3 regions of the Streptomyces sp. NPDC051018 genome follow, and region 2 is predicted to be linked to each of the others. Evidence: riboswitches for the same ligand, from Rfam matches in the RefSeq annotation. Region 2 holds a riboswitch; each other region holds the start of a gene.

Region 1 (3,269 bases), on a different contig from region 2:
GACCGCACGTCGTCCTCGGTCAGCGCGGCCGGATCGGCGACCCCCGTCCGGGCGATGATCTCCCTCAGGAGGAGGATCAGCCGGAACCCCGTATGGCGGCTCATCGACAGGGCGCAGTCGGGGCCGTCCCGGAAGAGATGGACGAACTTCGCGCGGGGGAAGGCCGCACGCAGCCGCGGGACCCAGTGGGTGGAGTATCCCGAGCGCTCGACCACGGCACTGCGGCCGAACCGTGTGCACAGGGTGTCGAAGAGTGCCTCGTAGTGTCCGGCGGCGGTCCGCATCGGCCACCGGGTGACCTCGTTCCCGAGGTCGTCGAACAGCGCGTCGGGTGCGTCGGTCAGATGGGGGAGCACCGTCAGACAGAGCGCGGGAATGCCCGTGGTCCCGGCCGAGAACCGCCCGGGCCGCAGCGGATACAGGAACTCCGGCAGGGGGAGCCCGCTGCGGATCATGGTGTCGAAGAGCGGGTTGGGCCGGGCGAGTAACTGCCAGAACCGGCCGCCGTCGAGCCGTTCCGGCGGGAGTCCCGCCCTGCCCACCGAGGCCAGCAGCTCATTGAGGCTGAGGACGTCCGGATGCCGGTTGACGATCTGGGACAGAGCGGTCGATCCGCTGCGCCCCGTACCGACGACAAAGGTCAGGCTCCGCAAACTGTTCTCCTTCGCACGACTCGGTGAGGATCCTCCCGACCGCCGACCGCCGACCGCCGACCGCTCGACCGCTCGGCCGTCGGGGAACCGGGCCCGGCTCCACTCCGGCCACCCGTGCCTTCCGGTGACGCCACCCGGCCCGGCGGTCCCGGTCCCGGGATCCCCCTGGAGGGCCAGGATGCCCCCGGGAAGCCCGCCGTTGTCCAGGAGCCGGACGGAAAGGACCGTACGGGTGATGCGAGGTCCGGGAAGGGCTCCGTACACAAGCGCGAGTGGCACCCGGGGTTCCGGGGGTGCCCCGGGCGGCGCCCGGCGCGCAGGGGGAACGCGAGTCTCCGCGCGTCCCCGTCCGGCCGCTCCCTCGGCCCGCCGTCCCCCGTCACGTGACTCCCGCCCGCCGTCTCCCGCCCCCGCGCCTCCTGTCTCCCGTCTCCTGACGAGGTCCGGATGGTGAACAGCGGTGAACGTTTCCGATCACAGGACTAGGCTGGCGGACGCAGCCGGTTCGCCCTGCCCGCCAGGCAGGCGCGTCGCAAGAGGGAACCCGGTGGGAATCCGGGACTGCCCCGCAGCGGTGAGCGGGAACGACCGCCGTCATACGCACTGGATCCACGACGGGTCCGGGAAGCGACGGCCAGTAGGTGTTTCGCCCGTCGAGACGTGCCCGCGAGTCCGAAGACCTGCCTGCTGCCCGTGTACGGACGACCGTGCGCGGAGATCCCGGTGACCTCGTGGGCGGGTCGGCGTGCTTGTCCGGTGGACGATCGCACCCATGGTGCGCATCCGGTCCACGGGATTCGCTCAGCCTTCGCGTTCGCGTGCCGTCCCGGGACATACGGAGACACACTCGCGAAGGAGAGTTCCGTGACAGCCAAGCCCGCGGCCGCGACAGCGCGGTCCACCGTGTACGGCTACCCCCGCCAGGGCCAGAACCGGGAACTGAAGAAGGCCGTCGAGGGCTACTGGAGGGGACGCGTCACCGCCGCCGCCCTCCGGGAGACCGCGACCGCGCTGCGCAGGACGAACTGGCGGCAGCTGGCCGACGCGGGCATCGACGAGGTGCCCACCGGGGACTTCTCGTACTACGACCACGTCCTGGACACCAGCGTCATGGTCGGCGCGGTCCCGGCCCGGCACCGCGAAGCCTTCTCGGCCGACGCGCTCGACGGCTACTTCGCCATGGCGCGGGGCACCGAGGACGTGGCGCCCCTGGAGATGACCAAGTGGTTCGACACCAACTACCACTACCTCGTCCCGGAACTCGGCCCCGACACCCGCTTCACCGCCGATGCCACCAAGCAGGTCGCCGAGCTGGAGGAAGCCCTCGCACTCGGCCACACCGCCCGCCCGGTTCTCGTCGGTCCCGTGACCTATCTCCTGCTGGCCAAGCCCGCCCCCGGCGTCGCCGCCGGATTCGAACCGCTCACCCTGCTGGACCGGCTGCTGCCCGTGTACGCGGAGATCCTGGCCGATCTGCGGGCCGCGGGAGCCGCATGGGTCCAGCTCGACGAGCCCGCCCTCGTCCAGGACCGCACCCCGGCCGAGCTGAACGCCACCGCCCGCGCCTACCGGGACCTCGGGGGCCTCTCCGAGCGGCCCAAACTGCTGGTCGCCTCGTACTTCGACCGGCTCGGCGATGCCCTGCCCGTTCTCGCCAAGGCCCCCGTCGACGGGCTGGCCCTCGACTTCACCGAACGGGCGGCCGCCAATCTCGACGACCTGGCCGCCGCCGGCGGACTGCCCGGCAAGCGCCTGGTCGCGGGGGTGGTCAACGGCCGCAACATCTGGATCGACCGGCACGAGAAGTCCCTCGCGACCCTCGGCACGCTCCTCGGGCTCGCGGACCGGGTCGACGTCTCCGCCTCCTGTTCCCTCCTGCATGTCCCGCTCGACGCCGAGGTCGAACGGGAGATCGACCCCGGGATCGCCCGCTGGCTGTCCTTCGCCCGCCAGAAGGCCCGCGAGATCGTCACCCTCGCCCGCGGACTGAGTGAGGGAACCGGCGCCATTGCCGCCGAACTCGCCGCCAACCGGGCCGCCCTGGCCTCCCGCGCGGAATCGGCCCTCACCTCCGACCCGGCCGTCCGGGCCCGTACCGCCTCCGTCACCGCCGCCGACGGCCGCCGCCCGGAGTCCTATGTCCAGCGGGCCGCCGCCCAGCGCGCCCGCCTCGGCCTGCCCCTCCTGCCGACCACCACCATCGGCTCCTTCCCGCAGACGGCCGGACTGCGGACCGCGCGCGCCGATCTGCGGGCCGGACGCATCGACACCGCCGGATACGAGGAGCGGATCAAGGACGAGATCCGGGAGGTCGTCGCCTTCCAGGAGAAGGCGGGCATCGACGTCCTCGTCCACGGCGAACCCGAACGCAACGACATGGTGCAGTACTTCGCCGAGCAGCTCACGGGCTGTGTCGCCACCCGGCACGGCTGGGTCCAGTCGTACGGCACCCGCTGTGTGCGCCCGCCGATCCTGGCGGGTGACATCTCCCGGCCGCAGCCGATGACGGTCCGCTGGACCTCCTACGCCCAGTCGCTCACCGGACGGCCCGTCAAGGGCATGCTCACCGGCCCGGTCACCATGCTCGCCTGGTCCTTCGTCCGCGACGACCAGCCG
Region 2 (3,269 bases):
CCAGTACGCGTTCACCACGGCCGGGGAACGGGTCCGCGAGTTGCTGCGGCACCATCAGGAACGCCTCGACGGCCTGCTCGCCCTCCTGGCGGAGCCCCTCACGCCCTGGCAGCTCGCCGAGCGCATGGAGTGGAACCGCCCCTGGGAACTGATCCCCTACGACTCCCGCAATATCGCCGTCTCCGAGGCCGAGGCCCATATCCGCAGGCTGGTGAAACTGGGTTTGGCCGAGGCGCTTCAGGGGCGCCCGACGAGGTTTGTGGCCGTGTGAACGAAGCCGGCCACCTGGCGGGGCGGACGGGGCCTTGGCCCGCGGGCGCGGGTGGGCCCGGGTGGGCCCGGGGGCGGGTGAGCGTGCCGGTCCGGCGCGCGAGTGAGCGTGCTGATCCGTGAGCCCGGTCCGGCGCGCGAGTGAGCGTGCTGATCCGTGAGCCCGGTCCGGCGCGCGAGTGAGCGTGCTGATTCGTGAGCCCGGTCCGGCGCGCGAGTGAGCGTGCTGATTCGTGAGCCCGGTCCGGCGCTTCCGGGTCCTGCCCTGGGGGCGGGCGGGCCGGCCGCCCAGGGCCGCCGGGTGGCGCGGGCGGCGCCCGGCGGAACCCGTGCCGTCCGGGGTCCGGGGTTGCTTGCGGGGCTCTGCCCCGGACCCCGCGCCTCAATCGCCGGCGGGGCTGGTTTGTGCTGGCCCGGCGTTTGACGAGGGGTCCCGGGGCGGGTGCTTCCAGCCCGTCCGGCGGGGCTGGATTGTGCCGGGCCGGTGGTCGACGAAGGGACCTCGGGGCAGGTGCTTCCAACCCGCCCAGCAGCCGGATTGTGCCGGGCCCGGTGTTCGGCGAAGGGCCTCGGGCCGCGTGCTTCCCAACCGTCCAGCCCGGCTGGATTGTGCCAGCCCGGCCTTCGGCGAAGAGGCCTCGGGCCGCGTGTTTCCAGCTAGTCCGGCGGGGCTGGATTGTGCCGGGCCCGGCTTTTGACGAGGGGTCCCGGGGTGGGTGTTTCCAGCCTTTCCATCGCGGCTGCATTGTGCCGGGCCCGGCTTTTGACGAAGAGCCTCGGGCCGCGTGCTTCCCAACCGTCCAGCCCGGCTGGATTGTGCCAGCCCGGCCTTCGGCGAAGAGGCCCCAGGGCAGGTGCTTTGAGCGCGGCTGCATGGTGCCAGCCGGGTGTTCGACAAGAGGCCTCGGGCCGCGTGCTTCGCACCCGTCCAGCGGGGCTGGATTGTGCCGGCCCCGGTGGTCGACGAGGGATCTCGGGGTGGGTGCTTCCAGCCCGTCCAGCGAGGCTGGCTTGTGCCAGCCGGGTGTTCGACGAGGGGTCCCGGGGCGGGTGCTTCCCACCCCTCTGGCCCGACTGGATTGTGCCAGCCCGGCCTTCGACGAGGGGTCCCGGGGTGGGTGCTTCCAGCCCGTCCAGCCCGGCTGCATGGTGCCGGGCCCGGTGGTTGAGGACGGTCCCGGGGTTGGGGCCGGGTCGGTGTGCCCGGTGTGAGCCCCCGGAACTTGCGCGAAGGGAGCGGCCCAGCGCACAGGTCCCGGGCGTCCGAGGCCGGAGGAGCCCGGAACCGGCCGCTGGTGTGGGTGGGAGAGCCTGGCGGAACGCGCCCTCACCCACGGAAACACCGGCCGGTAGAGTGAGCGGGTCGTTTCACACCTGTACAGGGGGAAGCCGGTGCGAATCCGGCGCTGACCCGCAGCCGTGAGCCGCCCACCCGGCGGCGAGTCGGAATGCCCTGGACGGGGACGTGACCGGCTCGTGCCACCGGCAGCCGCCGGTGACCGGCACCGTCGAGGAATACGGTCCGGAGCCCTGGCGCCTGACCGTGCCCGTGCCCGGCCACCGCAGGGAAGGCACCGCCCGTCATGACCACCGCCCGCCGCCGCGCCGCCGTGCTCGCCGCATCCGCCGTGCTGACCGCGGCCGTCCTCCCCGCGTCCGTACCGGCCGCCTTCGCGGCGACGAGCCCCCCGCCGCCGGCCGCCACGCCGTCGGGTCTGTACGGGACGAGCGACCCGGCGTACGACGGCGTCTGGCGCCAGTCCCTGGCCCTGCTCGCGCAGGACACGGTCGGTGTGCTGCCCGCCGTGAAGGCGGTGGACTGGCTGGTCGGCCAGCAGTGCGACAGCGGCGCGTTCCCCTCGTACCGCGCGGACGTGACCGGTCCCTGCGACGCCAAGCTGCCGCTTGACTCCAATGCCACGGCCGCCGCGGTGCAGGCCCTCGCCGCGCTCGGCGGGCAGGACCCGGCGGTGAAGAAGTCGGTGGCCTGGCTGAAGTCCGTACAGAACACGGACGGCGGCTGGGGCTACAACCCGGGCGGGGCCAGCGACGCGAACTCCACCTCCGTCGTGATCGGCGCGCTCGCCGCGGCGGGCGAGAAGCCGGACGCCGTCGTGTCGAAGGGCGGGAAGTCGCCGTACGACGCCCTGCTGACCTTCGCGCGGCCCTGTGGCGGCAAGGACGGCGGCGCGTTCGTCTTCCAGCCGAAGCAGCCCGGTGTCGTCGCCGACTCCACCGCCGCCGCGGTGATCGGCGCGCACGGGAAGGGCCTGGTGGTGACGGCGGGCGCGAAGGACGCGGGTGGCGCCGCCTGCAAGCCCGCGACCACGGTCGAGGGCGCCGCCCACAACGGCGGCGCCTATCTCACGAGCGCCCTCGCCGCGACCGGCCATCTCAACGCGCCGCCGATGCCGGGCGCCGCCGACACCACCGCCAAGCCCGACGTCGGGAACACCGCCGACGCTGTCGTCGCCCTGGCCGCGCAGGGCCTGACCGAGCAGGCCGGCAAGCCCCTCGGCTGGCTGAAGCAGAACGCGGCGGCCTGGGCGAAGGAGTCCGGCCCGGCGGCGTACGCGCAGCTGATCTTCGCGGCCCATGCGACGGGCACGGACCCGAAGGACTTCGGCGGCACCGATCTGGTGGCGGCCCTGGGCGCGACGGGCCCGGCCCCGCGGACGGTCGTGACGGACACGGCACGGGAGAAGGAGCAGCGGGAGCAGGACGGGAAGAAGGACGACTCCGGGGTCGGTGTCTGGTGGATCGTCGGCGCGTTCTTCGCGGCGAGCGTCGGCGCGGGCATCCTGCTCAGCGGCCGCCGCAAGTCCCAGCCGTGACCCGCGCCCGGCGGTACGCACGGCTGCTTCCCCGGGCCGTGACCCGCGCCCGGCGGCGTACGCGGCTGCTCGCCCAGGCCCTGCCCCGCACCCGGCGGCACCCGCGACCGCTCCCCCGCACCCCCCGGCACTCACGCCCGCTCCCTCTGGGCCCGGCCCGCTCCC
Region 3 (3,269 bases), on a different contig from region 2:
CGATGGTGGCGCCCACGTTGACCACCGTGCCACGGGAGGCGGTGGTGAACGCGGATCCGTCGACACTGGCCTTCCAGGTGTTGGAGCCGCTGTTGGCCTTGCCGTTGACCGCCGTGACGGTGCCGCTGCCGGACGCGGGGGTGACGGAGGTGACACAGCCCGAGGGAGTGGCGCCGGAGCCCGCCGCGGTGAGGACATCGCCGAGCGTGGTGGTCGTCCCGGTCGGGGTGAGGGAGACCGAGCACACCTTCAGACCGCCCGCGCCGTCGTCGACGGTGAGCGCGAGTCTGGTGGCCGTACCGGCGGTGAACGACGGCTGGGCGACCCACTGGGGAGCGCCGGCGGTCGTCGGCAGCGGCGGGGCCGAGGTGAATCCGCCGCCGGCGACCGCCCGGAGGGCGTCGGTGGAGGAGTAGGCGGACGGCACCCCGTCGGTGGGCTTGTACTTGAAGCCGCCGCCGGGGTTGTACTGGTTGGCGATGAGGAAGTCGACGGGGGTCTTGCCCGCCGGGGTGAGGAAGTCGCCGGTCTGGGGGTTGATACCGCAGGCGTTGAGCCCGGCGACGGCCCAGCCGTTGGAGCTGGTGTTGGCCCCGTATAGGGAGTTGAAGGCGCCGGAGGCGTTGGCCAGCTTCAACTTGAGGAAGTTCTTGCCCTGCACCACATCGGTGTCGGTGGCGGGCACCCCGGAGACGCAGAGCGCTGCCAGGGCCGCGCCGGTCATGTCGATGTCGCCGGGCTGGGCGAGCGCCGCCGGGTTGCCCTCGGCCTTGCTGTGGGCCCAGCCGCCGTCGGTGTGCTGGTTGGCGCGGACGCGGGCGACCATGGAGCCGACGAGCGCCTGGGGAACCCGGGTGGCGCCCGCCTGGGTCTTCGCGCCGACGAGTGCGAGCGCCGCGAACACCGTGCCGTTGAAGTTGGCGGAGGGGCCGAAGTAGCCGGGTTCCGCGGTCTGCCAGTAGCCGTAGATCTGGGCGATGAGGTTGCGCGAGGCGGAGACCCGGGCCGGGTCGATGCCCGCGGCGTAGGCGTTGAGGGTCGCGCGCTGGTAGTCGGTGACCACGGGGGAGGCCGAGGGCCAGGCCGCGGTGGAGAGCAGATTGCGGTAGACCGTACGGGCGTTCTTGGTGGTGTCGGTGCCGGGGTAGACGTCCACGACGGCCGTGCCGGCGGCCGCGAACGCGCTGAACGCCCACTCGTTGGAAAGACCCGATCCGGCGTATGAACCGTCCGCGGCCTGAAGGGACTTCAGATAGGCGACGCCGTTCGTCTTCGAGGTGGCGATGTCGGCGGGGGTGGAGGTCGCGCCGGCCGGTGGCGCGGCCAGGGCGAGCGCCGTGAGGACGGCGGGCACCGCGAGCGCGAGGCGGTGTCTGGGGCGGATGGGCGACATGGGCCTGCTCCCTGTGGAGTCGGGACGCGGCCATGCCGTCCTTGCCCGGGCCGCCGTGGGGGCGGGCGGGAAGTCGGGGCCGCTGTCCGGATCGCGTGCATACGGCTTCCAGTGGTGCCTCACCGCACGGGCATTCGGGCTCGGAACGGCTCCTTGCCGTCCCACACCGTTGCGCGTCAGCCCCGGATTCCCACCGGATTCCCCCGTGCGGCAGCCCCGGACGCTACCCGAGCCGTCCCGTCCGCGCCAGATGCCCCATCACGCGGGGTTTGGTCCGCAGCTGAGACTTACGCCATCTTGACGGTGGTCGTTCACCCGTGTTGCACTCCGGCTGACAACTGTTCAGCACCAGGGGAAGCCGGTCGAAGTCCGGCGCTGACCCGCAACCGTAGGTTCCGCGCATCAGTACGCGGGACGAGCCGGATTACCTGGTGCCCGGAAAGCAGCACGAGTACAGCGCCGTCGCGGACTACGGCGTGGTCGTCCCGCCCAGGGGCCGGTTCACCGGACCCCGGGCCGTCGCCACGTTTCCGTCCGTGCCGCGCGGGAACCGAGGGGCAGCGGTGGGGACGGGACTTCATGCGGATCGGTACAGATCGAGGGGCAGACGGCTGCTGTCCCTGGGGACGGCGGCACTGCTGACCCTGGGCGCGGCCGTGTCGCTCCTCACGGCACCGGCGACCGCGACCGCGGCCCCGGTGGAGGAGTGCACCCCGCAGAAGGGCGCCGTCGTCGCCGTCGACTTCAGCAAGTTCGGCGGGAAGGTCGAACGCGGCTGCGACACCACGCCCACCACCGGCTTCGAACTGCTCCACGAGGCCGGGTTCACCACCACCGGTACCCAGTCCCACGGCGACGCCTTCATCTGCCGGATCGGCCACGGCAGCACCGGCACCCAGTACCCGACCCCCGCCCAGGAGGACTGCGTCCAGACGCCCCAGGCCAGCGCCTACTGGTCGTACTGGATCGCCTCGCCCGGTCAGAAGAGCTGGACCTACAGCCCGCTGGGCGCCATGTCGCGCACCCCGCGCGCGGGCGATGTCGACGCCTGGGTCTTCGGAGCCACCGACATCGGCGGCACCACCGGGAAGCCCTCGTTCTCCCCCGACGACGTCAGGGCCGGGGGCGATCCCGGGCCGGGCGGCCCCGGAGACCCCGGGGGTCCCGGTGTGCCGCCCGGATCGGTCGACGTACCGGCCGCGGTGCGCTGGCTCGGCCAGCAACTCAAGGACGGGGAACGGGTCGTCGACCCCGAGACGGGCGCGCCGAGGCACACCGAGACCGCCGAGGCCGTGCTGGCGCTCGCCGCCGCGGACCGCGGCTCCCCGGCCGCGAAGAAGGCCGCGGCCTACCTCGCCACGCCGGCGCAGACCGAGGCGTACGCCTACCCCGACGGCAAGGACCAGCCTCCCAGCGCGACCGCGGCGGCCCGGCTCGCCCTCGTCGCCCTGGCCGCGGGAGAGAACCCGCGCGCCTTCGGCGGACGCGACCTCCTCGGCGATCTGCTGAAGTACGTCTGCCCGGCCCCCGTCGCGGGCGCAGAGCCGGTGCCCGGCTGCCTCACCGAGGGCGACTTCCGTACCACGTTCCAGGCCGAGGGCCAGGCCCTGGCCGTGGTGGCACTGCTCAACGGAAAGGCGACACCGCCGCCCGCCTCGGTGGCCCGGCTGACCGGACTCCAGTGCGAGGACGGCGGCTTCACCGGCATTCTGATCCGCGCGGGCGAGTGGTGCGACAGCGAGCCGGGGACCACCGGTCTGATCCTGCTGGCCCTCCACCGCGCCGGCGGACACGACGCCGTGGTCGCCAAGGGCCGTGAGTATCTGACGAAGACCCAGCTGACGGACGGCGGCTGGCCCGCCTCCGCCTACAGCAC

What was found. A riboswitch is a leader RNA that binds a small molecule or an ion and turns the genes downstream of it on or off. The one in region 2 is predicted to bind cobalamin.
Region 1: it holds a riboswitch for cobalamin, as region 2 does, so the genes downstream of both, metE (5-methyltetrahydropteroyltriglutamate--homocysteine S-methyltransferase) here and ACIBCM_RS01010 (prenyltransferase/squalene oxidase repeat-containing protein) in region 2, are expected to answer to the same signal.
Region 3: it holds a riboswitch for cobalamin, as region 2 does, so the genes downstream of both, ACIBCM_RS07470 (prenyltransferase/squalene oxidase repeat-containing protein) here and ACIBCM_RS01010 (prenyltransferase/squalene oxidase repeat-containing protein) in region 2, are expected to answer to the same signal.

The regions. Positions count from the first base shown of each region.
Region 1 covers NZ_JBITFN010000026.1:84,999-88,267, reverse strand. Annotated here, with positions in the region: gene ACIBCM_RS31395 (sulfotransferase) at 1-653, opposite strand, end outside; cobalamin riboswitch at 1,156-1,356, shown strand; gene metE (5-methyltetrahydropteroyltriglutamate--homocysteine S-methyltransferase) at 1,518-3,269, shown strand, end outside.
Region 2 covers NZ_JBITFN010000001.1:255,008-258,276, reverse strand. Annotated here, with positions in the region: gene ACIBCM_RS01015 (MBL fold metallo-hydrolase) at 1-271, shown strand, start outside; cobalamin riboswitch at 1,620-1,745, shown strand; gene ACIBCM_RS01010 (prenyltransferase/squalene oxidase repeat-containing protein) at 1,854-3,104, shown strand.
Region 3 covers NZ_JBITFN010000003.1:252,997-256,265, reverse strand. Annotated here, with positions in the region: gene ACIBCM_RS07475 (hypothetical protein) at 1-1,393, opposite strand, end outside; cobalamin riboswitch at 1,522-1,597, opposite strand; cobalamin riboswitch at 1,700-1,844, shown strand; gene ACIBCM_RS07470 (prenyltransferase/squalene oxidase repeat-containing protein) at 1,957-3,269, shown strand, end outside.